DNA from 4 places in the Telluria sp. ZB2R32 genome. Region 1 is predicted to be linked to each of the others. Evidence: predicted binding sites of a transcription regulator. Region 1 holds the regulator's gene; each other region holds the start of a gene.

Region 1 (5,936 bases):
GCTCGCGCGTGCAAAGGACCTGGGCATCACCCATGTCTGGCAGGGTTTCCACGACAAGCGCATCGCGTTTGCCGAACTGCTGGCGCAGCTGAACCTCACGGCCGAGCAGTGCGGCTACATCGGCGACGACGTGATCGACATGCCGCTCTTGAGTAAAGTCGGCTTTGCCGTTACGGTGCCGAGCGGGCATCCGGAAGTGCAGCACCGCGCGCATTACGTCACCAAAGCCGGCGGCGGGCGCGGTGCGGTGCGCGAAGTGTGCGACCTGGTGATGCGTGCCCAGGGTACCTACGAGCAGGCCTTGGCCCCGTATTTCAAATGAGTTCGCATGAGTGAAATAAACGAATGGCGACCTACGTGAACAAACGCACCGCGCACCGCTGGCGTACGCTGGCGCTGATGCTGACGGCGGTGTTCTTCGCCTTCGGCAGCTTCTGGCTGTTGCAGGCCTTCGATTCCGACGACGGGCCGGGTGTGGCCAACAACCTGAACGAACCCGACTACATCGTCGAGAACTTCAGTTTCGTGCGCATGACGGAAAACGGCGTACCGCGCTACGTCATGTCCGGCGCGCGCCTGGCGCACCATCCCGACAACGACGTCTCGGAAGTGACTCGCCCGGTCGTCGAGAGCATGGCGCCGGAACGTCCGCGCATGACCATGCACGCCGACCGCGGCCAGGTCTACCATGGCGAAAACCGCGTCGAACTGATCGGCAACGTCGACCTCAAGCGCCCGGCCACGCCCAACAGCGAAGCGCTGCAGGCGCGCACCGAGGCGCTGACCGTGCTGGTCGACGACGAGATCGTCAAGACCAGCCGTCCGGTCCAGATGACGCTGGGCGCCGCCACGGCGCACGGGGTCGGCCTGGTGGCGGAGAACCCGACCCAGAAGCTGCACCTCGGCGGGCGCGGCCAGATCGTCTATCCGCCGCGCCCGGCGCGCGCACCCAACCAATAACAGGAACGAGCATCTATGAAAAAAAGCATTCACAACATGATTGCCGCCGCCTTCGTTTCGCTGCTGTCGCTGGCGCCGGCCCATGCCGAACGCGCGGACTCGCTCAAGCAGGCCGTCATCAATTTCGATTCGCTCGATGTCGATGAAGTCACGCAGACGCGCATCCTGACCGGCAACGTGATCCTCACGCGCGGCACGCTGACTTTAAAATCGGACCGGGCGCTGGTCAAGGAAACCCCTGAAGGTTACATGAGCGTGACCCTGACTTCGGGTCCGGGCCGGGTCGCCACCTTCCGCCAGAAGCGCGACGGCGGCCCCGACCTGTGGATGGAAGGACAGGGCGAACGCATCGAATACGACGAGCGCCAGGAAGTAGTGAAACTGTTCTCGAAAGCGATCGTGCGCCAGCTCGAAAACGGCCGCCTGACCAACGAACTCGATGGCGCCTACATCGCCTACGACAGCCGCCGCGAAGTGGCGACCGTGCGCAACGACGCCAGTGGCGAAAGCAAGGTGGGCGGCGGACGCGGCACCCTGATCATCGCACCACGCCGCGCACCGGCGGCAGGCGCCGCACCGGCAGCGGCTGGTTCCACCCCGGCGGCGCCGGCAGCAGGAAAGAAATAATGAAAGATGCACCTGACAGCCGCAGCACCCTCGTCGTCCGGGGACTGCAGAAAAGCTACGGCAAGCGCCTGGTCGTGCGCGACGTTTCGCTCCAGGTGGGTTGCGGCGAAGTCGTCGGCCTGCTCGGCCCGAACGGCGCCGGCAAGACCACCTCGTTCTACATGATCGTCGGCCTGGTGCCGTCCGACGCCGGCACCATCGAGATCAACGGCGCCGACATTTCGAGCCTGCCGATTCACCGCCGCGCGGTGATGGGCCTGTCGTACCTGCCGCAGGAAGCCTCGGTATTTCGCAAGCTGACGGTGGAAGACAATATCCGCGCCGTGCTCGAACTGCAGCACGACGAGAACGGCAAGTCGCTCACCAAAGCTGCGATCAACGACCGCCTGGATTCCCTGCTGGCCGAACTGCAGATCGAGAAGCTGCGCGAAAACCCGGCGCTGTCGCTGTCGGGCGGCGAACGGCGGCGCGTCGAGATCGCGCGCGCCCTGGCGACCAATCCGCGCTTCGTGCTGCTCGACGAACCGTTTGCCGGCGTCGACCCGATCGCGGTGATCGAGATCCAGCGCATCGTGCGCTTCCTGAAGGAGCGCGGCATCGGCGTCCTGATCACCGACCACAACGTGCGCGAGACGCTCGGCATCTGCGACCGCGCCTACATCATCAACCAGGGCGCCGTGCTGGCGTCGGGACGCCCCGACGACATCATCGCCGACGAGTCGGTACGGCGCGTCTACCTGGGCGAACACTTCCGCATGTAAGAACAGCACAGCGAACACACAGCGCCATGAAACAATCCCTGCAACTCCGGACCTCGCAGCACCTGGCGCTCACGCCGCAGCTGCAGCAGTCGATCCGCCTGCTGCAGCTGTCCACGCTCGAACTGCACCAGGAAATCGAGCAGATCCTGTCCGACAATCCCTTGCTCGAACGGCTCGACGATCCGCTCGACCACTCGGTGCGCCTGCTGGCCGACGGCGCCATCAACGACGCTCCGGCGCAGGCGCCCGAGGCGCCGGCGCCGAACGGTGAAGACGCGCCCGCCCCATCGGACGCGGCCGATGGCGGCGAAGGCGGCGACGTCGAACGCGGCGAGCCCGATGCCGACTGGGGAGAGGGCACGCGCACGTCCAACAGCGAGAACGACGACGACGGCCGTCCGCAACTGGGCGCCATCGGCATCACCCTGCGCGAGCACCTGACGGAACAGATCCGCGTGACCGGCGTGACGGCGCGCGACCGCGCCCTGGCCGAACTGGTGATCGACGCCATCGACGACAACGGCTACCTCGAAGAACAGCTCGACGAAATCCACGCGAGATTACCCGAAGAACTCGAGGTCGAGATCGAGGAACTGCGCTGCGCGCTGGCACTGGTGCAAAGCCTCGATCCGGTCGGCGTCGGTGCGCGCAGCGCGGCCGAATGCCTGGCGCTGCAGATCCGCAGCATGCCGGGCGTGCCGCTGGTAACGCGGCGCATGGCGCTGAAGATCGTCGAGGGCTACTTGACCTGGTTCGCGCAGCGCGAATTCAACAAGCTGAAAAAGGCGCTCGACTGCGACGACGAAGACTTGCGCGAAGCGCAAGCCGTGATCCGCCAGTGCAATCCGCACCCCGGCGCGGCGTTTGCGTCGAGCGCTTCGGATTACGTCGTTCCGGACGTTATTGTCCGCAAGACGCCGACCGGCTGGAGCGTCGCGCTGAACAACGACGTGATGCCGCGCCTGCGCGTGAATAACGTCTATGCCAACCTGCTCAAGGGCGGCAAGGGCGAGGGGCAGATGAGCGCGCAGCTGCAGGAAGCGAAGTGGCTCATCAAGAACATGCGCCAGCGCTTCGATACGATCCTGCGTGTTTCGCAGGCAATTGTGGAGCGCCAGAAGAACTTTTTCAGCCATGGCGCGGTTGCCATGCGTCCCCTTGTGCTTCGCGAGATTGCTGATACACTGGGTCTGCACGAGAGCACCATTTCTCGTGTAACAACTCAGAAATTCATGCTGACCCCGCACGGCATGTTTGAGCTGAAGTATTTCTTCGGAAGCCATGTCGCCACCGAAGCGGGGGGCGAAGCATCGTCGACGGCGATACGGGCGCTCATTGCGCAGCTGACAGGAGCAGAGGACCCAAAGAACCCATTATCCGATAGCAAGATCGCGGAAATGCTCGGTGAACAAGGCATGGTCATTGCGCGCCGCACGGTTGCAAAATACCGCGAGGCGCTCAAGATACCTCCCGTCAGTCTCCGCAAATCCTTGTAACAGCGGCCCCCACGTGCGTCCCAAGCGCCAGGCGGTGCCGCGCATTTATCAAAGGAGTGTGTATGAATCTCACCATCAGTGGCCACCACCTCGATGTCACCCCCGCCATCCGTGAATACGTACAGAACAAGCTCGAACGCATCACCCGCCATTTCGATCAAGTGATCGATTCCCATGTCATCCTCGCGATCGACAATCTCACCGAAAAAGACAAAAGGCAAAAAGCCGAGATCAACCTGCGCCTGTCGGGCAAGACGGTGCACGTGGAAAGTGTGGCGCAAGACCTGTATGCCGCGATCGACCTGTTGATGGATAGGCTCGACCGCCAGGTGATGAAGTACAAATCGATGCTGCAGAATCATAGTCACGAGGCGCTCAAGCGCCGTCCTGAAGGCGGAGAGGCCGCTGCTGCGATCTGATCGCGCACCGAGCACCGTCTGAACGAGGGCGCCGCACGGCGCCCTTTTCAATATGTGGGAGCGTTGCCGTGTCTTGGGTAAAATGCATGTCTCTCCCATCATCCTGCTGACCATGACCGACCATGTCCTGACCCGCGTTGCCAACGGCACCGGCATCATCACGCTCGACCGTCCCAAAGCCCTGAACTCCCTGTCGCTGGCCATGGTGCGGCGCCTGGCCGACATCCTGCTGGCCTGGCGCGACGACGCGGCCGTATCCGCCGTGGTACTTGCCAGCAGCAGCGAAAAAGCCCTGTGCGCCGGCGGCGACATCCGCTTCTTTTACGAGGCCGGCCACGCCATCCCGACCGCCAACAGCGCGCTGCTGGAAGACTTTTTTACCGAAGAATACGCACTCAATCACCTGATCCATTTTTATCCGAAACCCTACGTGTCCATCATGGACGGCGTGGTGATGGGCGGCGGCATGGGGATCGCCCAGGGCGGTCCGGAGACCGGCCTGCGCATCGTGACCGAGCGCACCAAGATGGCCATGCCGGAAGTGAACATCGGCCTGTTCCCGGACGTCGGCGGCAGCCATTTCCTGTCGCACGCGCCTGGGCAGCTCGGCAATTATCTGGGCCTGACGGGGTTGACGATCGGCGCGGCCGATGCGCTGTACGTCGGCCTGGCCGACGTGTTCGTGCCGGGCGCGCAACTGGGTGAATTGCATGCGCTGATCGAGACGACGCCGGGGGCGCAGCTGGCCGAGGCGATCCGTGCCTTTGCTGCGGGCTTTACCAGCGAGGTCGGGGAGAGCGTATTGAAAGCGCAGCGCGCCGCGATTGACACGCACTTCGGCGCCGGTTCGGTGGCCGCGATCATCGCCTCGCTGGCAGGGGATGACGACGCGTTCGCGCAAAAGGCGCTCGCCGCGATGCGCCAGCGTTCACCGCTGATGATGTGCGTGACGCACGAGATGCTGGTGCGCGGCGCGACGATGTCGGTCGCCGACTGCCTGCGCATGGAGCGGTCGCTGGTGCGCCGCAATTTCGAGCACGGCGAAGTACTGGAAGGCGTGCGCGCGCTGGTGATCGACAAGGACAATGCGCCGCAGTGGAATCCGCCGACGCTCGACGCCGTGACGCCGGAGATGATCGAGCGCTTTTTCGAGCCGGTGTGGCCGGATCACGCGCATCCGCTGCGTCACTTGAGTTGATAAACGCGGTGTAACGTAGGGTGGGCACTTGTGCCCACGCGGTCGTACGGCCGCGGACTGCAAAGCGTGCAAAGGGTATGAGAACGCCGCATATCGTGGTCACCGTCAACACTGATTAACCGGTGCAGCCGTGTGGGCACAAGTGCCCACCCTACAACTCTCTACGACTGCTCGCGGTGCCTCACCACCACGCGCTCGCTCTCGTTGAAATAGGCCGCCAGCCGCTCGGCCATGTACACCGAGCGATGCTGCCCGCCGGTACAGCCCACCGCCACCGTCAGGTAGCTGCGGTTATCGGTCTTGAACGAGGGCAGCCACTTCTCGACGAATTTGCAGATATCGTGCAGCATCTCGGTGGCGCTCGGCTGGGCGTCGAGAAAGGCGATCACGGGGGCGTCCTTGCCGTTCAGCGGGCGCAACGCCAGGTCGTAATATGGATTCGGGACGGCGCGCACGTCGAACACGAAGTCGGCGT
Region 2 (5,936 bases), on a different contig from region 1:
GACGGTCGCCACCGGCTTCGTCGTCGACGACGCCATCGTGGTGCTGGAAAACACGGCGCGCCATATCGAAGCCGGCATGGACCGCATGCAGGCGGCGCTGGTCGGCGCGCGCGAAGTGGGCTTTACCGTGCTCTCGATCAGCCTGTCGCTGGTGGCGGTGTTCATCCCGCTCCTGTTCATGGGCGGGCAGGTGGGGCGCCTGTTCCGCGAGTTCGCGGTGACCTTGTCGGCAGCCGTGATGATTTCGCTGGTGATTTCGCTGACCACCACGCCGATGATGTGCGCCTGGCTGCTCAAGAAGGGCCATACCATCGAACGCGCGCCGGGGCGCCTTGCGCGCTGGTCCGAGGCCGGTTTCAACCGCCTGCTGCGCGTCTACGAACGCTCGCTCGACTGGGCGCTGGGCAGCATGGCGCTGGTGATGGTGATCCTGGTGTTCGTGGTCGGCCTGAACGTCTACCTGTTCTCGGCGGCGCCGAAAGGCTTCTTCCCGCAGCAGGACACGGGCCAGATCAGCGGCGGCATCCGCGCCGACCAGAGCATCTCGTTCCAGGCGATGCAGGCCAAGATGAAGCAGCTGGTCAACATCATCAAGCGCGATCCGGCCGTGAATACGGTGGTCGGCTTCACCGGCGGCGGGCGTGCCGGCGGCGGCTTCATGTTCATCGACCTCAAACCCGCCTCCGAGCGCACCGACAAAGGCCAGGCCGTGATCGCGCGCCTGCGCCCGCAACTGGCGCGCGTGACCGGGGTTTCGCTGTTCCTGAACCCGGTGCAGGATTTGCGGATGGGCGGGCGCTCCAGTAATTCGACCTACCAGTACACGCTCAAGAGCGACAACGCCGAAGACCTGAAGGCCTGGGCCGCCAGGCTGGCCGACGCCATGAAGCGCCAGCCGCAGCTGGTCGACGTCGATACCGACCAGGCCGAGAACGGCGTCGAGATGTTCGTCACCATCGACAAGGACAGCGCCGCGCGCCTGGGCATCAACACGCGCGACGTCGACAATGCGCTGTACAACAACTTCGGCCAGCGCCAGGTATCGAAGATCTACGATGAGTTGAACCAGTACAGCGTGATCATGGGCGTGGCGCAGCAGTATGCGCAATCGCCCGAAGCGCTGAAGGACGTGTACGTGCCGGCGCGGCCGACCAGTGGCACTGCGCCGGCATCGTCCACGCCGGTCGCCGCCAGCACCACCGGTGGCGCAACGAGCGGCACCACCACCGCGGCCGGCACGCCCACGCCGGCCTCGAACCTGACCGCCACGCGCGACGCTTCCAGCGGTTCGGCGCTGTCGAACAGCGTCACCACCATGGTGCCCTTGTCGGCGATCGCCAGCTTCGCCGAAAGCTCGACCCCGACCTCGGTCAACCACCAGGACGGCGAACTGGCGACGACGGTGTCGTTCAACCTGGCCGAAGGCGCCAACCTGGACGACGGCAAGGCGGCGGTGAAGCAGGCCGAAGCCGACATCGCCATGCCGTCCAACGTGCGCGGCAGCTTCCAGGGCACGGCGCGCGCGGCCGAGGAATCGAACAAGGAGCAACCGCTCCTGATCCTGGCGGCGATCGTCGTCATCTACCTGGTGCTCGGCATCCTCTACGAAAGCCTGGTGCACCCGATCACGGTGCTCTCGACCTTGCCGTCGGCCGGCGTCGGCGCCGTGCTGGCGCTCCTGATGTTCGACATGGAGTTCTCGATCATCGCGCTCATTGGCGTGTTCCTCCTGATCGGCATCGTCAAGAAGAACGCGATCCTGATCATCGACTTCGCGCTCGACCTCGAACGCGCGAAAGGCGTGTCGGCGTTGGTGGCGGTGCGCGAAGCGTGTTTGCTGCGCTTCCGCCCCATCCTGATGACGACGCTGGCCGCCGCACTCGGCGCGCTGCCGCTGGCGATCGGCTTCGGCGAAGGCTCGGAATTGCGCCGGCCGCTGGGCATCGCCATCATCGGCGGCCTGATCGCCAGCCAGCTGCTCACACTGCTCACCACGCCGGTGGTTTACGTCCTGCTCGACAAGCTGCGCCGCAAGAAGCCCGACGAGCACATGCTGGCGCGCCATCCGATCGAGGGCGAGGCGATTCCTTCCATTTCGAAATGAGATTCTGTATGCGACAAGACACGACGTTCCGACTGACTTTGCTGGCACTGGCCTTGAGTTTGGCCGGCTGCGCCGTCGGCCCCGCCTACGTACGCCCCGAAGCGCCGCAATCGGCCACCTTCAAGGAGCTCGACGGCTGGGTGCCGGCGGCGCCCGCCGATGCGCTCGAGCGCGGGCCCTGGTGGCAGCTGTTCGGCGATCCGCTGCTCGACCAGCTCGCAGCCGGCGTCGAAGTCTCGAACCAGAACGTGGCGATCGCGGTCGCCAACTATGCGCAGGCGCGCGCCGCCGTCGCCCAGCAGCGCGCGGCCCTGTTCCCGACGGTGTCCCTCAACCTGTCGGGCGACCGTTCCGGGGTGCGTTCGCAAGGCGCCGACAACAGCTATCGCCTGAACCTGGGCGGCAGCTGGGAGCCGGACGTCTGGGGCCGCCTGCGTGCGGGCGTCGCCAGCGCCCAGGCCGGGCTGGAGGCGAGCGCCGCCGACCTGGCCAGCGCGCGCCTGTCGAGCCAGGGCGAACTGGCCTCGAACTATTTCACGATCCGCGCGCTCGACGCCCAGAGCGCACTGCTTAGCCGCACGATCGCCGGCTACGAGCGCGAGCTGCAGATCACGCAGAACCGCTTCAACGTCGGCATCGCCGCCCGCACCGACGTGCTGCAGGCACAAACGCAACTGGCCAGCGCGCGCAGCGACGCCTTGACGCTGGCGCGCCAGCGCGCCCAGTTCGAACATGCGATCGCGATCCTGGTCGGCAAGGCGCCGGGCGAATTCACGCTCGCCGCCAGTCCGGAGTGGCGCGTGACGGTGCCCGACGTGCCGGTCGGCGTACCGGCGACGCTGCTGCAGCGCCGCCCCGACATCGCCGCCGCCGAGCGCGACGTCGCCGCCGCCAACGCCGAGATCGGCATCGCGCGCGCGGCCTATTTCCCGAACATCGGCTTGTCCGGTTCGCTCGGTTCCGGCGGCAGCCGCGTGGGCGATCTGTTCTCGGTCTCGAACGCGGCCTGGTCGTTCGGCCTGTCGGCGGCGCAGTCGGTCTTCAACGCCGGCGCCATCCGCGCCAGCGTCGCCGGCGCCGAGGCGCGCCAGCAGGCGGCGGTCGCGCGCTACCGCCAGACGGTATTGAATGCCTTTGCCGACGTCGAAGACCAGCTGGCCGCCACCCGCGTACTGGCCCAGCAGCAGGAGTTGCGGCGCCAGGCATCGGAAGCGGCCGACCTGGTCGAGCAGCAGATCATGAACCGTTACCGCGCCGGACAGGTCGGTTATACCGAGGTGGTGCAGGCCCAGGTCACGGCGCTGAACGCGCGCCGTTCGCTGGTGCAGGTGCAGAGCGACCGCCAGACGGTCGCCGTCGCGCTGATCCAGTCGCTTGGCGGCGGCTGGCAGGCGGGCGCCGCGCCTTGAAGTATCGGGCCCGGCCCCAAACTCCAGTGTTCAACAACTCAGCGTCGGGCCCGTCATGTTCTTCTTCCGTCATCCGCAACCCATCATCGATGGCCGCGCCGTCGCCGTGCAGGTGGTGCAGCAAAAAGCCACGCAGGCAGTGTCGCGCACGGTGCTGATCGTGGAGAAAGCGCCTGAAGCAGCCGGACCGACTGCCGCGCCGGCGCTGCATGAGCAGCATCCGTCGGCATGATCGATGGCATGTCTAGACGAATGCTGTCGGAAAATCTTACGAAAAGATAACATTTTTGTACGGAAAATATGTAAGTAATTGTTTCTAAAGGTAAGTTTCTAACAGGCACGGTTCCTGCTAACTAGTGATCTTGCGAGGTTTGTAACCGCGTCGGGGAGTAGTTGAAGCAGGTTCCCTTAACTTTAGAAACGGTCGGTCAACGACCAATTACCTGGACAGGAACAATTCGATGAAGCTGATGAAAAGTTTGAAAAGTGCCGCTGCCATTGCCTTGCTGTTTTCGGCAGGCGTCGCCAGTGCTGCTACGTACCAGTTCAACCTCACCGGCGATTACACCGCCAGCTGGCAGCTCAATTCCACCGTCACGCCGGATGCCGCTGGCGAAGGTGAAGGCTTTATCCTGTGGGATGTCGAGGGTAATTTCCCAGGCTCGCTGTTCAACGTCGCCGACCTGACGTTCTACAATGCCGACATCGGCGGCGGCATGGAAATCTATGATTTCTATGGCGACACCTATCTGGTGGTGACCGACGGCACCCAGCTGTACACCGGTAGCGAAGAGAGCCCGACCTTCCGTCTCGGCACCTTCAACCTGACCGAATACCTGGGCTCGGGCGCCTACACCCTGACCGTGACCGACCTCGACGCCGGTCCTGGGACCGACCCTGATCCGGACCCAGTCGACGTGCCTGAACCGGCAACCGCCGCCATGCTGCTCAGTGGCCTGGGCATGCTGTACGCTTCGCGCAAGCGTCGCCAGGGTAAATAAGGTTTGGCCCCAGCCGGTGTTCGCATCGGCTGGGGAAGTGGCTTGCTCCATCCCTCCGCGCCGGTTTCCACGGGCGCACAGTCAATCGACACCCCCGCAAAGATTCAATAAGACCCTTCGCGCCGCCGCAGCAACTGCCAGCCAATCACGCCGAGCGCCAGGCCGGCGCCGACCACCAGTGCGGTATTCGATTGCGGCTGCGTTTTTTGTTGACCGCTGTGGATGCCGCTGGCGCCATCTTGTGGCGCGTATAGCGCACCGACCGTGTTGCCGGTGCGGTCGGCCCGTTTCGACCAGGCGTCGAGGAAGCGGCCCATCAGCATTGCCGGCAGGGGTGCGGCCAGTTCGCTGAGCTTCATCAGCGCCGCCGGCGCGCCGATCACGGTCGTGGCGTGCGGTTGCCGGGCCAGGGCGACGACGGCGTCGGCCACCTTTTCGGGCGCCAGCGTGCCCGGTGGGTAGGACAGTTTCGCGCCCGTGTAATTCGCCGCGTGGCGAAAGCCCGGCGTGTCGACGAAGGTCGGATAGACGTCGCAGACATGAATGTCCGGATGCGCCTGCAGTTCGGTGCGCAGGGCGTCGCTGAAGCCGCGCAGGCCGAACTTGCTGGCCGCATAGGCGGCGGAATAGGGCGCGGGCACGAAGCCGCCGACGGAAATCATGTTGACCCAGATGCCGTGGCCCTGGCGCATGAACACCGGCAGCACGGCGTGCGCCTCATGCATGTGGCTGAGCAGGTTGGCTTCGATCACGCGCCGGTGATCTTCGAGCGGCACCTCGTCGTACTTGCCGACCACGCCGATGCCGACGTCGCTGAACCACAGGTCGATCCCGCCCAGGATCTCCTGTGCTTCGGTGGCGAGGGTGCCGACGGCGGCGGCGTCGGTCACGTCGACGACGCGCACGTCGGCGCTGCCGCCGGCGTCGCGGCACCGGCGCGCGACGTCGTCGAGTCCTTCCTGGCCGCGCGCGGCGAGCACCAGCATGGCGCCGGTCCGGGCGAAAGCGATCGCGGTGGCGGCGCCGATGCCGCTGGAGGCGCCGGTGATGACGACGCGGGTAGCGCTGGCAGGTGTGGTGGAAGGTGTGGTGGGATTCATCGTGCTTGCCTTGTGAGTTGTCGGTTCATGCAAGCCCATGTTGCCCTAATTACTGCGTTCGAGGGCGCACGCCTCGACCTGTTCCTCGCGCCGCGCCCAGCGCTGCGCCAGCACCGCGCACACCATCAGCTGGATCTGGTGGAACAGCATCAGCGGCAGGATGATCATGCCCAGCGCCGACGGCGCAAACAGCACCTTTGCCATCGGCACGCCGCTGGCCAGGCTTTTCTTCGAACCGCAGAACACGATCGTGATTTCGTCTTCCTTCGAGAAGCCGAGGCGGCGGCTGGTCCAGGCGGCCAGGCCCAGGGCAATCGCCAGC
Region 3 (5,936 bases), on a different contig from region 1:
GAAGCTGCGCCCTTCGTCGGAACGGCGCGCATCGAAGCCGTTCATCATGTAGACCATCAGGTCGCTGGTGGCGGCCGGCTCCAGGATGACGGTGTAGCGGCCCGGTTCCAGCGCTTTCGCATCGACCGAGCGCAGCGCCTTTTCGATGGCGACGTCGGCCGCTTCGCGCGGGTCGAAACGCGCCAGGTCGCGCGCCGAGCGCCGCACCCAGCCCGAACCGCGGCCGTCTTCGGTGCGGATGGTGCAGGTGAAATCGAGCGAGGTCAGGGCCTGGTGGCCGAACACGCCGTTCGAGTTGGCCACCGTCTGGAAGGCGGTGGAGTCGCTCAGGAAGCCGGCGCTTACTAAACCCTTCTTGCGGCAGGCTTCGATCGCGTAGGCGGCGGCCTGGGCGCGGATCTCGGGGTCGATGTCGGCGGTCTTCTGGACGAAGGTATTCGACGATTTGTACTGCTGCCTGGCGACGGCCGGCATGAATTCCGGATTTTCCGGCGCCAGGCGCGCCAGGTCTTCGGCGCGGCGCACGGCCTTTTCCAGCGACTTGTCGTCGAACTCGTTGATGCTGGCGGTGCCCTGGCGCTTGCCGAAGGCGACGCGCACGGTCAAGGTCGTGTCGTCGGTCAGGCCGGCGGTGGAGACGGCATTGCGGGCAAAGCGGATGTTGCCGTTGCGTTCACCGGCGATGCCGACGGTGCATTCGTCGGCTTTCGACAGCGACAGCACGCGGTCGCAGATGCGCTTGGTTTGTTCCTGGGTCAGGATGGTCATGAATGTCCTTAGCCGATCTTGCGGGCGGTGTTGATCACGTTGATGCCGTTGAAGCGCGCGGTCGAGGAACCGTGCGAGACGATGCTGATCTGCGGCGGCTGTCCTTTGCCGTCGAAGAAGGAACCGCCCATGCGCCAGTCGCGCTCGTCGCAGATGCCGGCGCAGGCGCTCCAGAATTCCTGGGTGTTGGCCTGGTAGGCCACGTCTTCCAGCATTTCTCCGATCTTGCCGTCCTTGATTTCGTAGAACAGCTGGCCGCCGAACTGGAAGTTGTAGCGCTGCTGGTCGATCGAGAACGAACCGTCGCCGACGATATAAATGCCCTTCTTGATCCCCTTGACCATTTCGTCGGGCGTCAGCTTCTTCTTGCCCGCCGCGAGCGAGACGTTCGGCATGCGCTGGAACTGCACGTTGCTCCACGAATCGGCGTACGAGCAGCCGTGCGATTCCTTCTCGCCGATGATGTGGGCCTGGTCGCGCGTGGCCTGGTAGTTGACCAGGATGCCGTCCTTGATGATGTTCCACTCCTTGCAGCGCACACCTTCGTCGTCGAAGCCGACCGCGCCGAGCGAGCCCGGGGTCGTCTTGTCGGCGACGATGTTGACGATCGGCGAACCATATTTAAAATTCTTCGACTGCCATTTGTCGAGCGTGGCGAAACTGGTGCCGGCGTAGTTGGCTTCGTAGCCGAGCACGCGGTCGAGTTCCGTCGGGTGGCCGACCGATTCGTGGATGGTGAGGAACAGGTGTTCCGGCGAGAGCATCAGGTCGTATTTGCCCGGGGTGACCGACTTTGCCGTCAGCTTGCGCTTGGCGTCGCGGCCGGCGGCGCGCGCATCCTCGACGATGTCGTACGAATTCGTGTACAGCGTGGCGACGCCGCCGGCGGCCTTGATCTTGTGCTCGGGGCGCGCGTCCAGGTATTCGTAACCCATGCCGACCGGCGCACCGAGCCCCTGGCGCGAACGGAACTTGCCGCTCGCCTTGTCGACGGCGGTGGCGCTGAACGGCGCCCACAGGCGGTGCAGGTCCTGGTCGATGTAGGAGCCGTCGGTCGACGCGAAATACTTTTGCTGGTTCACCTGGAACAGCATCGACTGCATGAAGTTGGCGCCGTTGTCGATGCCGGCCTTGTTCGCGGCGATCAGCAGTTCGGCCTTTTCCTTGATCGGCACCGTGCGCCAATCCTTTTTATATGGCGTCGCCCAGCTCACCTCGCCCACGCCCTTCACTGGTGCAAGCTGCACCGGTTCGGACTGCAGCTTGGCATTCGCCTTGGCGATCGCGACGGCCTGGCGCGCCGCATTGGCGATGCCGTCCGGGGTCATGTCCGAGGTGGCCGCGAAGCCGTAGGCGCCATTGCAGATGACGCGCACGCCGACGCCGGCCGATTCGGTATTCACGACGTTCTCGACGTTCAGGTCGCGCGTGGTGACGAACTGGTTCAGGTAGCGCCCGATGCGCACGTCGCAATACGAAGCGCCGGCCTTGGTGGCGGCATTCAACGCGGTGTCGGCCAGCGCTTTTTTAGCCGCCACGGCCATGGGGCTCAGCAGTTCTTCGGCTGCGATCGCGCGGCCGGCGACGGGGATGAGCATCGCGCCGAACGCCACGGTGCCGATGTTGAGAAAGGTACGACGTTCCATTCTGTCTCCTGAATTCAACCTGCTTCGGGGGCGGCGCGCACACGGGCACTGCCGCATATGTATGTGTAGAACTCGTGGTGCCGCGACGGCGAACCGCATGGCAAACCGTTAAACATTATCAGCAACCAATGATTTTGAATAGGCAATCTTTATACCAGTCGCAAAGTCTTCGTGGCTCGGCTGTGGTATGCGGTTTTCAGGCGTACATACTGGGTCGATCGGCCGTCCGCGCGCTGTCCGCCTGTCCGGCCGGACACCCAGCGGACAGTGCAGATGGCATGGATTCGCTTGACTGGCCGGGTTGCTTGTTCGATCATCGGCGCGGCGGCAACGGCACTGGCCCGCGGCCGACAACCTTACTGGAGACACCGACCATGAAACGACTGATCCTCGCCGCGCTGCTGGCCGCGGGCGCCGCCGGCGCCGTACAGGCCGACGACGCCCTGAAAGCCGTCATCGCCGGCGAACACCGCGCCACCAACGCCGCTCGCGACGGCGCGCGCCATCCGTACGAAACGCTGACTTTCTTCGGCATCAAGCCGACCATGACGGTGGTGGAACTGGTGCCTGGCGGCGGCTGGTACACCGAGATCCTGGCGCCCTACCTGCGCGACAAGGGCAAGTACATCGCTGCCGGCGCGGCGCCCGAGAAGAAGGGCGCCATGGCCTTGCGCGCCAAACTCGACGCCAATCCGGCCCTGTACGGCAAGGCCGTCACCGCCGTGTTCGAGCCACCGAGCCGTTACGAGATCGCGCCGGCGAACAGCGTCGACATGGTGCTCACCTTCCGCAACCTGCACAACTGGGTCGGCAATGGCGAAGCAGCCCTGCAAACGACGTTCAAGGAAATCCACAAGGTCCTGAAACCGGGCGGCGTGCTGGGCGTGGTCGACCACCGCTTGCCAAGCTCGATGAAGCAGGACGAGAAAGCGTCCACCGGCTATGTGCACGAAGCCTATGTCATCAAGCTGGCCGAGAACGCCGGTTTCAAATTGGCCGGCAAATCGGAAGTGAACGCCAATCCGAAGGACAAGGCGGACCACGAAAAGGGTGTGTGGACGCTGCCACCGGTGCTGGCCAACAAGGAGAAGGAGCGCGAGAAGTACATGGCGATCGGCGAGAGCGACCGGATGACCTTGAAGTTCGTGAAGCAGTAACTGCAAGCCGGCAGGATGGCGGCGGGCCGCGATGGCCTGCCACGTGGTTACGGCGCTGTGCCCGCGTCGCCGAACAGCATCTTCAGGTTCAGCGATTCAGCCATCGCCCCGTAACCCGCATCGCCCGGATGCAGGTGGTCGCCTGAATCGTAAGCCGGCCGCATCCTGCCGGGAGCAGCGGGATCGCGCAACAGGCGATCGAAATCGGCCACGGCATCGAATTCCCCCGCATCCCTGATCCACGCGTTCACCTCCTGGCGCAGCCGCTCCTTGGCAGGACTGAAGTGGCCTTCGAAGGGCGTGCCCCGTAATGCGCCTTCGAAAGGCGGCAGCGTGGCGCCGACGATCCTGAGCTTGCGCGCATGGGCCGCGGCGATCAGCTGGCGATAGCCCGCGACCAGCCGCGCCGCCGTCATCATGCGCTCGTGCGGCGCAAAGGGACTGCCGGGCCAGCCGATGTCATTGATCCCGATGAGGACGACCACGGCAGCCACGCCCGGTTGGCCCAGTACATCCTGCTCGAAGCGCGCCAGCGCATTGGCGCCCATCCGGTCTCCCAGCAGGCGCGCCCCCGAGATGCCGGCGTTCGCGACCGCCACCTGGCTGCCGGCCAGATGCCGTGCCAGGAAATCCGGCCAGCGGTGGTCCGCGCCCGGCGTGGAGCCATTGCCATCGGTGATCGAGTCGCCAAGGACGACGACTGTACGCGTCGCCTGCGGTACTTCGGCCAGCACGGCGCTCAGGAACAGGCGGCCGGGGATACCCTGCGCAAGCGCCATCGCCGGCGCCGCCGTCAGGTTTCCTTTCCCGACCAGTGCCGTCTGCTGCGCGCCCCAATGGAATGTGCGCAGCAGCGTCGGCCCGGGCAGGAAGACCGAGATGGCCAGCCGGGTGAAGGCGCCTGGCGCCAGGTCGACCGGATCGCTGACGAGCGGCGCGCCGGCGGGAACGACTGCGCCTGATTCGCCCCCGAAGCGCACGGCCACGCTGGTTCCCGGCAGGGCCGTGCCGTCCGGCCCTGCCATGGCGACCCTTGTTTCGCCCAGCACCAGCGGCGTAGCGCCGTAGCGGTTCGAGAACACGAGGCGAATGCGCCGTCCGCCCACGCTCAGGCGCACCGTCTCGCGCACGGTTTGCCCCTGCAGGCTTGCCGGCACGCCGGTCGGGAGGATGAAGTCGTCGTCCCAGGCCGGCTGCGGGCTGGCGTACCAGGTGCTGGCCCAGCGCATGGACGGCGCGGTCGACGCGGTGTCCGCGCTGGCATCCGCGCCGGGCACGGCAAGGGCAAGGAGCAGTGCGCAGGCATGCGCACGGAGCGAGGATGCAGGACAGGTCATGGCTTTCCGATAGTTTGTGAGTGAACCATCAGGATAGGCCATGCTGTTTTGTAAGGTTAGAGGCAAAATTGCGTTAACATCCATTCCAACTTGGAATGGAGGGTCGATGGATACCTTGCGCGCAATGCGCTATTTTGTACGCGTGGTTGAACTGGGCAGTATTTCGGCGGTCAGCCGCGAAGAGGCAACCAGCCAGCCGAATGTCAGCAAGGTGCTGCGCGCGCTCGAAGCGGAGCTGGGAACACGGCTTGTCGAACGCAGCACGTCCGGCCTGCGTCCCACCGACCAGGGCCTGCGCTTCTACCGCCGCGCCAAGGGCGTGCTCGACGAATACCGGGAAGCGCTGGACGAAGCGCGCGGCTTGACCGAACGCCCTGCCGGGCTCTTGCGCATCAATGCCCCGGTCGCCTTTGGCCAGCTGCGCCTGAATGCGATCGTGGGGCGCTTCCTGGCAGCCTGGCCGGAGATCGAGGTCGAGCTGATCCTCGAAGACCGCTATGTCGACCTGGTCGAGGATGGCGTCGACGTCGCCCTGCGCCTGGGCCGGCGCCTGCCGCCGGATGCAATCGCGCGGCGCATCGGGGCCTCGCAGCGGCGCCTGTACGCCGCACCCGCCTATCTCGCGCGCCGCGGGACGCCTGCCACGCCGCAGGAACTGGCGCTGCACGAATTCATCCGCTTCGCCTGGACGCCCGACGGCGGCATGCTGCATCTTGAGCGTCGCGACGATACGGTGGAGGTACAGGCGCGCGGCCGCTACCGCATCAACAATGCGATGGCGATCCGCGACGCGATGCTCGATGGGGCCGGCATTGGCCTTTGCCCCGAATGGCTGGTCGACGACTTGCTTGCCGCAGGCCGGCTGGCACCCGTGCTCGGCGCGTGGAGCGCAGGCGCACAGGAGCTGTTCCTGCTCTACCCTTCGCGTCGCTACCAGCCCTTGCGCGCCCGCCTGTTTGCCGAGGAGCTGGAAAAGGAGGTACGAGCCCTGCCCGGTTTCAGGTGACCAGGGGGTATTCGGTCGATCG
Region 4 (5,936 bases), on a different contig from region 1:
TGACCTGCCCCTCGGGTTCGATCCGTGCGAGGGAACCCGCCCGGATCGAACCGTCCTCGTTCCGCACCATCTCGTTCTTCAGGGTCGGATTCGCAAACGTCGCGCGCTGCGCCGTCAAATGATCGCCGCGGTGGGTGGCATACGAATTGAAGTCCTCCTCCGGCAAGCCCATCTTGAACAGGTATTCGCCGGCGGCACTGTCCATCATGATCGCGTTCGACGGCGACAGGTGGTCGGTGGTGATGTTGTCGCCCAGGACCGCCAGCGCACGCATGCCCGACAGCGAACGGTGCCCCGCCAGCGCGCCTTCCCAGTACGGCGGACGGCGGATGTAGGTGCTCATTTCGCGCCAGTCGTACAGCGGCGCGACCGCTTCGCCATCGTCGGCCACGCGTGCGAACATCGGCGTATACACCTTGCGGAACTGCTCGGGTTTCACGCTCTGCTCGATGACGGCGTCGATTTCCTCGTCCGATGGCCAGATGTCGGCCAGCCGGATCTCCTTGCCGCTGTTGTCCGTGCCCAGCACGTCCTTTTCGATGTCGAAGCGGATCGTGCCGGCGATCGCGTAGGCGATCACCAGCGGCGGCGAGGCCAGGAAAGCCTGCTTGGCGTACGGGTGGATGCGGCCGTCGAAGTTACGGTTGCCCGACAGGACGGCGGTGGCGTACAGGTCGCGTTCGATGATCTCTTGCTGGATGACGGGATCGAGCGCGCCGCTCATGCCGTTACACGTGGTGCAGGCAAAGGCGACGACGCCGAAGCCGAGGCTTTCCAGTTCCGGCATCAGGCCCGCTTCTTCCAGGTACAGCGAGACCGCTTTCGAGCCAGGCGCGAGCGAGGATTTCACCCAGGGTTTGCGCTGCAGGCCCAGCTTGTTGGCGTTGCGCGCGATCAGGCCGGCGGCGATCATGTTGCGCGGATTATTCGTGTTGGTGCAGCTGGTGATGGCGGCGATGATGACGGCGCCGTCCGGCATGCGGCCCGGCTCGTTTTCCACCGTGCCGGAGATGCCGCGCGCGGCCAGCTCCGACGTCGGCACGCGCTTGTGCGGGTTCGACGGGCCCGCGATGTTGCGCACGACCGTCGACAGGTCGAAACGCAGCACGCGCTCGTAGTCGACGTTGGTCAGCGTATCGGCCCACAGGCCGGTTTCCTTCGCATAGTCCTCGACCAGCTTGACCTGCTCGTCCTCGCGCCCGGTCAGGCGCAGGTACTTGATGGTCTGCTCGTCGATGTAGAACATCGCGGCGGTGGCGCCGAATTCCGGCGCCATGTTCGAGATCGTGGCGCGGTCGCCCAGGGTCAGGTTCGATGCGCCTTCGCCAAAGAATTCGAGATAGGTCGACACGACTTTCGAGGCGCGCAGGAACTCGGTCAGCGCCAGCACCACGTCGGTGGCGGTGATGCCCGGCTGCGGCTTGCCGGTGAGTTCGACGCCGACGATGTCCGGCAGGCGCATGTAGGAGGCGCGCCCCAGCATGACGCTCTCGGCTTCGAGGCCGCCGACGCCGATGGCGATCACGCCCAGCGCGTCGACCATCGGCGTGTGCGAGTCGGTGCCGACCAGCGTGTCCGGGAAGGCGACGCCGTCTTTTACTTGCACGACGGGCGACATGCGCTCGAGGTTAATCTGGTGCAGGATGCCGTTCCCGGGCGGGATCACGTCGACGTTCTGGAAGGCTTTCTTGGTCCAGTCGATGAAGTGGAAGCGGTCTTCATTGCGGCGGTCTTCGATGGCGCGGTTCTTGGCGAAGGCGTCCGGGTCGAAGCCGCCGCATTCCACGGCGAGCGAGTGGTCGACCACCAGCTGGGTCGGCACTACGGGATTGACGAGGGCCGGATTGCCGCCCTCTTGCGCAATGGCGTCGCGCAGGCCGGCCAGGTCGACCAGCGCGGTCTGGCCGAGGATGTCGTGGCAGACCACGCGCGCCGGGAACCAGGGAAAGTCGAGGTCGCGCTTGCGTTCGATGAGCTGTTTCAGCGACGGCACCAGCGCCATTGGCTCGCAGCGGCGCACCAGGTTTTCGGCCAGTACGCGCGAAGTGTAAGGCAGTCCATCCCAGGCGCCGGGCTGGATGCTGTCGACGGCGTCGCGCGCGTCGAAGTAATGCAGGTTGGTACCGTGCAGGGGTTTGCGGTAGGCGTTGTTCATGGTGATGCTCTGATTACTTTCTGTCTGCGATCGGCACGAACTGCAGGTCTTCCGGACCGACATAGTTCGCGCTCGGGCGGATGATCTTGTTGTCGATGCGCTGCTCGATGATGTGCGCGGCCCAGCCGGAAGTACGCGAGATGACGAACAGCGGCGTGAACATCGCGGTCGGCACACCCATCATGTGGTACGACACGGCCGAGAACCAGTCCAGGTTCGGGAACATCTTCTTCACTTCCCACATGACCGATTCCAGGCGCTCGGCGATGTCGAACATCTTCATCGAGCCGGCGCTCTGCGACAGCGAGCGCGCGACTTCCTTGATGACGACGTTGCGCGGGTCGCTGATGGTGTAGACCGGGTGGCCGAAGCCGATCACGACTTCCTTGTTCGCCACGCGGTTGCGGATGTCGGCTTCGGCTTCGTCGGCGTTTTCGTAGCGCTTCTGGATCTCGAGCGCGACTTCGTTGGCGCCGCCGTGCTTCGGGCCGCGCAGCGCGCCGATGGCGCCGGTGATCGCCGAGTGCATGTCGGAACCGGTGCCGGCGATCACGCGAGCCGTAAACGTCGAAGCGTTGAATTCGTGCTCGGCGTAGAGGATCAGCGAGGTGTGCATCGCGCGCACCCACTCGTCCGATGGCGCGAAGCCGTGCAGCAGGTGCAGGAAGTGGCCGCCGATCGAATCGTCATCCGTTTCGGTTTCGATGCGCTTGCCGTTGTGGCTGTAGTGGTACCAGTACAGCAGCATCGAGCCGAACGACGCCATCAGGCGGTCGGCGATGTCGCGCGCGCCGGGGACATTGTGGTCGTCCTTTTCGGGCAGTGCGCAACCCAGCGCCGAGACGCCGGTACGCATCACATCCATTGGATGGCTGGCGGCCGGCAGCGCTTCCAGCGCCAGTTTCACCGATTGCGGCAGGCCGCGCAGCATCTTCAGCTTGGCTTTATAACCCTTCAGTTCGGCGACGGTGGGCAGCTTGCCGTGCACCAGCAGGTAGGCGATCTCTTCGAATTCGCAGGTGGTGGCGACGTCCAAAATGTCGTAGCCGCGGTAATGCAAATCGTTACCCGACTTGCCGACCGAGCACAGGGCAGTGTTACCGGCGGCGACACCCGACAGGGCGACGGATTTTTTTGGCTTGAAGGTTGGCGCAGGTTGGGACAAATTAGCAGTCATGGTGATCTCCAATTCAGGTTTATTTTTTCTGTGCGGCGAATAAGGCGTCGAGGTGCTGCTCGAATTCATGGTAACCGATGCGCTCGTAGAGTTCGGCACGGGTCTGCATGGTGTCGACCACGGCTTGCTGGCTGCCGTCGCGGCGGATCGCCGTATAGACGTTTTCGGCCGCCTTGTTCATGGCGCGGAACGCGGACAGCGGATACAGCACGATGCCGACGTCGGCCGTTTTGAGCTCCTCGACGGTGAACAGCGGGGTCGAGCCGAATTCGGTGATGTTGGCCAGGATCGGCACGCCGACGGCTTTCGCGAAGCGCGAATACATGGCGAGATCGGTCATCGCTTCCGGGAACACCATGTCGGCGCCAGCTTCGACGCAGGCCACCGCGCGCTCGATGGCGGCATCGATACCTTCCACGGCCAGCGCATCGGTACGCGCCATGATGACGAAATTCTCGTCGGTGCGGGCGTCGACGGCCGCCTTGATGCGGTCGACCATTTCCCCTTTGGAGACGATTTCCTTGCCCGGACGGTGGCCGCAGCGCTTGGCGCCGACCTGGTCTTCGATGTGGATGGCGGCGGCGCCGAACTTGATCATCGATTTCACGGTGCGCGCAACATTAAAGGCGGACGAACCGAAGCCGGTGTCGACATCGACCAGCAGCGGCAGGTCGCAGACGTCGGTAATGCGGCGCACGTCGGTCAGCACGTCGTCCAGGTTCGAAATGCCGAGGTCGGGCAGGCCGAGCGAGCCGGCGGCGACACCGCCACCCGACAGGTAAATCGCCTTGAAGCCGGCACGCTTGGCGAGCAGCGCATGGTTGGCATTGATGGCGCCGACAACTTGCAGTGGCGATTCTTCCTGGACGGCTTTGCGGAACGCGGCGCCTGCGGATTGGATCATGGGGTCTCCTGGTGGATCAACGAATGGATGCAACCCTTGTTGCAATTAGCGTGCCAGTACATTGGACAACCGCAAAACAGCATCGTTTCAATCACTTAGCTTTCGGTGAACTCATCCTTGAGACCGCACAATGTTTCACTTTGCGTTCCAAGTGAAACATGTTGCAGTAAAATTGCAACATGCGTCCCTTCTCCCCTCCTCCGCAAGACTTCGACAAACCTGTCATCTGGACCGTGTCCGTGTCGCGCCTGGCCGACTTGTTCCGCGACATCACGCTCGAATACGACCATCTCGCCAGCATCGAGCCGATCGACCTCGGCTTCGACGAGGCGGCGCGCCATATCCGCGAGCGCATGGCCAACGAGCGCTGCGACGTGGTAATTGCCGCCGGCTCCAACGGCGCCTATTTAAAGGGCCGGGTCTCGGCGCCGGTGATCGTGGCCAAGGCCAGCGGCTACGACGTGATGGGCGCGCTGGCGCGGGCGCGCAAGGTGTCGAGTCGCATCGGCGTGATCAGCTACCAGCAGCCGCTGCCGGAGCTGGCCGAGTTCAGCGCCACCTTCGGCTTGCCGGTGGCCCAGCGCAGTTACGTGACGCGCGAGGATGCGCGCGCGGCGATGGACGAGATGAAGGCGGCCGGGATCGAGGTCATCGTCGGCGCCGGCATGATCACCGACCTGGCCGAGGAAGCGGGTCTCACCGCTATCTTCCTGTATTCGGCCGCCTCGATCCGCCAGGCCTTCGATGACGCGCTGGAGCTCGCGCGCCTGGCCCAGCTGGAGGCGAACCGTATCCGGCGCGGCCCGGCCAACGAATCGCGCCGTGCGCGGCGCGGCCTGAACGACCTGCGCGGCGAATCCGAAGCGATGGAACGGCTGCGCCAGACCGTGGTGCTGTATGCGCGCTCGCCGGCGACGGTGCTGATCCATGGCGAGACCGGCAGCGGCAAGGAACTCGTCGCCCAGGCGATCCACCGCGAGGGTCCGCGCAGCCTGGGCGCGAACCGGCCTTTCGTGGCGGTGAATTGCGGCGCGATCGCCGAGTCGCTGCTGGAATCGGAACTGTTCGGCCACGAGGAAGGGGCGTTTACGGGCGCGCGCCGCGGCGGCCACGCCGGCCTGTTCGAGGCGGCCAACCGCGGCACCCTGTTCCTCGACGAGATCGGCGAGATGCCGCTCGGCTTGCAGACGCGCCTGCTGCGGGTGCTGGAGGAGCGCGAGGTGATGCGCGTCGGCGGCACGCGGCCGGTGCCGATCGACGTGCGCGTGGTCAGCGCCACCCACTGCGACCTGGAAGCGCGGGTACGCGAAGGACGCTTTCGCGCCGACCTGTTCTACCGGCTGGCGGTGCTGCGCCTGGCCTTGCCGCCGCTGCGCGCACGCCAGGACGACATCGTGCCGCTGGCCGAATGGTCGCTCAAGCAGTCGCTGGCGGCGCTGGGCGCGAAACCGCATCCGAACCTGCACGCCGAAATCGGGGCCTGCGCGCCGCTGCTGCTGCGCCACCCATGGCCGGGCAATGTGCGCGAACTGCGCAACCTGATGGAACGGCTGGCGCTGTTCCTGGCGGCCGAGCCGCTGCAGGCGCTGACGCCGAATTTTTTGTTGGGGATTGCGCCGGAGTTGGGAGCACTACAAGGCGCCAGCGACAATGCAGACGCGCCGTCCTCTGCTGAAACACCGATCGCACCGGTAGCGGAA

What was found. Region 1 encodes sigma-54, which starts transcription at its own class of promoters, with help from an activator protein. Its sites were predicted from a motif close to TGGCANGNAANCTGCTTT; they were not measured.
Region 2: the regulator sigma-54 is predicted to act here: its motif matches at 3,849-3,866, upstream of AC56LG_RS11500 (PEP-CTERM sorting domain-containing protein).
Region 3: the regulator sigma-54 is predicted to act here: its motif matches at 2,554-2,571, upstream of AC56LG_RS24020 (TldD/PmbA family protein).
Region 4: the regulator sigma-54 is predicted to act here: its motif matches at 4,275-4,292, upstream of prpB (methylisocitrate lyase).

The regions. Positions count from the first base shown of each region.
Region 1 is NZ_JCASIG010000007.1:204,400-210,335, reverse strand. It holds gene AC56LG_RS20365 (KdsC family phosphatase) at 1-322, shown strand, start outside; gene lptC (LPS export ABC transporter periplasmic protein LptC) at 358-960, shown strand; gene lptA (lipopolysaccharide transport periplasmic protein LptA) at 976-1,587, shown strand; gene lptB (LPS export ABC transporter ATP-binding protein) at 1,587-2,348, shown strand; gene AC56LG_RS20345 (RNA polymerase factor sigma-54) at 2,375-3,844, shown strand; gene hpf (ribosome hibernation-promoting factor, HPF/YfiA family) at 3,907-4,263, shown strand; gene AC56LG_RS20335 (enoyl-CoA hydratase/isomerase family protein) at 4,376-5,461, shown strand; gene rapZ (RNase adapter RapZ) at 5,623-5,936, opposite strand, start outside.
Region 2 is NZ_JCASIG010000003.1:461,667-467,602, forward strand. It holds gene AC56LG_RS11485 (efflux RND transporter permease subunit) at 1-2,104, shown strand, start outside; gene AC56LG_RS11490 (efflux transporter outer membrane subunit) at 2,113-3,513, shown strand; gene AC56LG_RS11495 (hypothetical protein) at 3,569-3,745, shown strand; gene AC56LG_RS11500 (PEP-CTERM sorting domain-containing protein) at 3,975-4,514, shown strand; gene AC56LG_RS11505 (SDR family oxidoreductase) at 4,619-5,614, opposite strand; gene AC56LG_RS11510 (bile acid:sodium symporter family protein) at 5,660-5,936, opposite strand, start outside.
Region 3 is NZ_JCASIG010000011.1:109,679-115,614, reverse strand. It holds gene AC56LG_RS24025 (TldD/PmbA family protein) at 1-768, opposite strand, end outside; gene AC56LG_RS24020 (TldD/PmbA family protein) at 777-2,414, opposite strand; gene AC56LG_RS24015 (class I SAM-dependent methyltransferase) at 2,789-3,571, shown strand; gene AC56LG_RS24010 (SGNH/GDSL hydrolase family protein) at 3,619-4,908, opposite strand; gene AC56LG_RS24005 (LysR family transcriptional regulator) at 5,015-5,914, shown strand.
Region 4 is NZ_JCASIG010000001.1:276,182-282,117, forward strand. It holds gene acnD (Fe/S-dependent 2-methylisocitrate dehydratase AcnD) at 1-2,155, opposite strand, end outside; gene prpC (bifunctional 2-methylcitrate synthase/citrate synthase) at 2,169-3,332, opposite strand; gene prpB (methylisocitrate lyase) at 3,352-4,236, opposite strand; gene prpR (propionate catabolism operon regulatory protein PrpR) at 4,416-5,936, shown strand, end outside.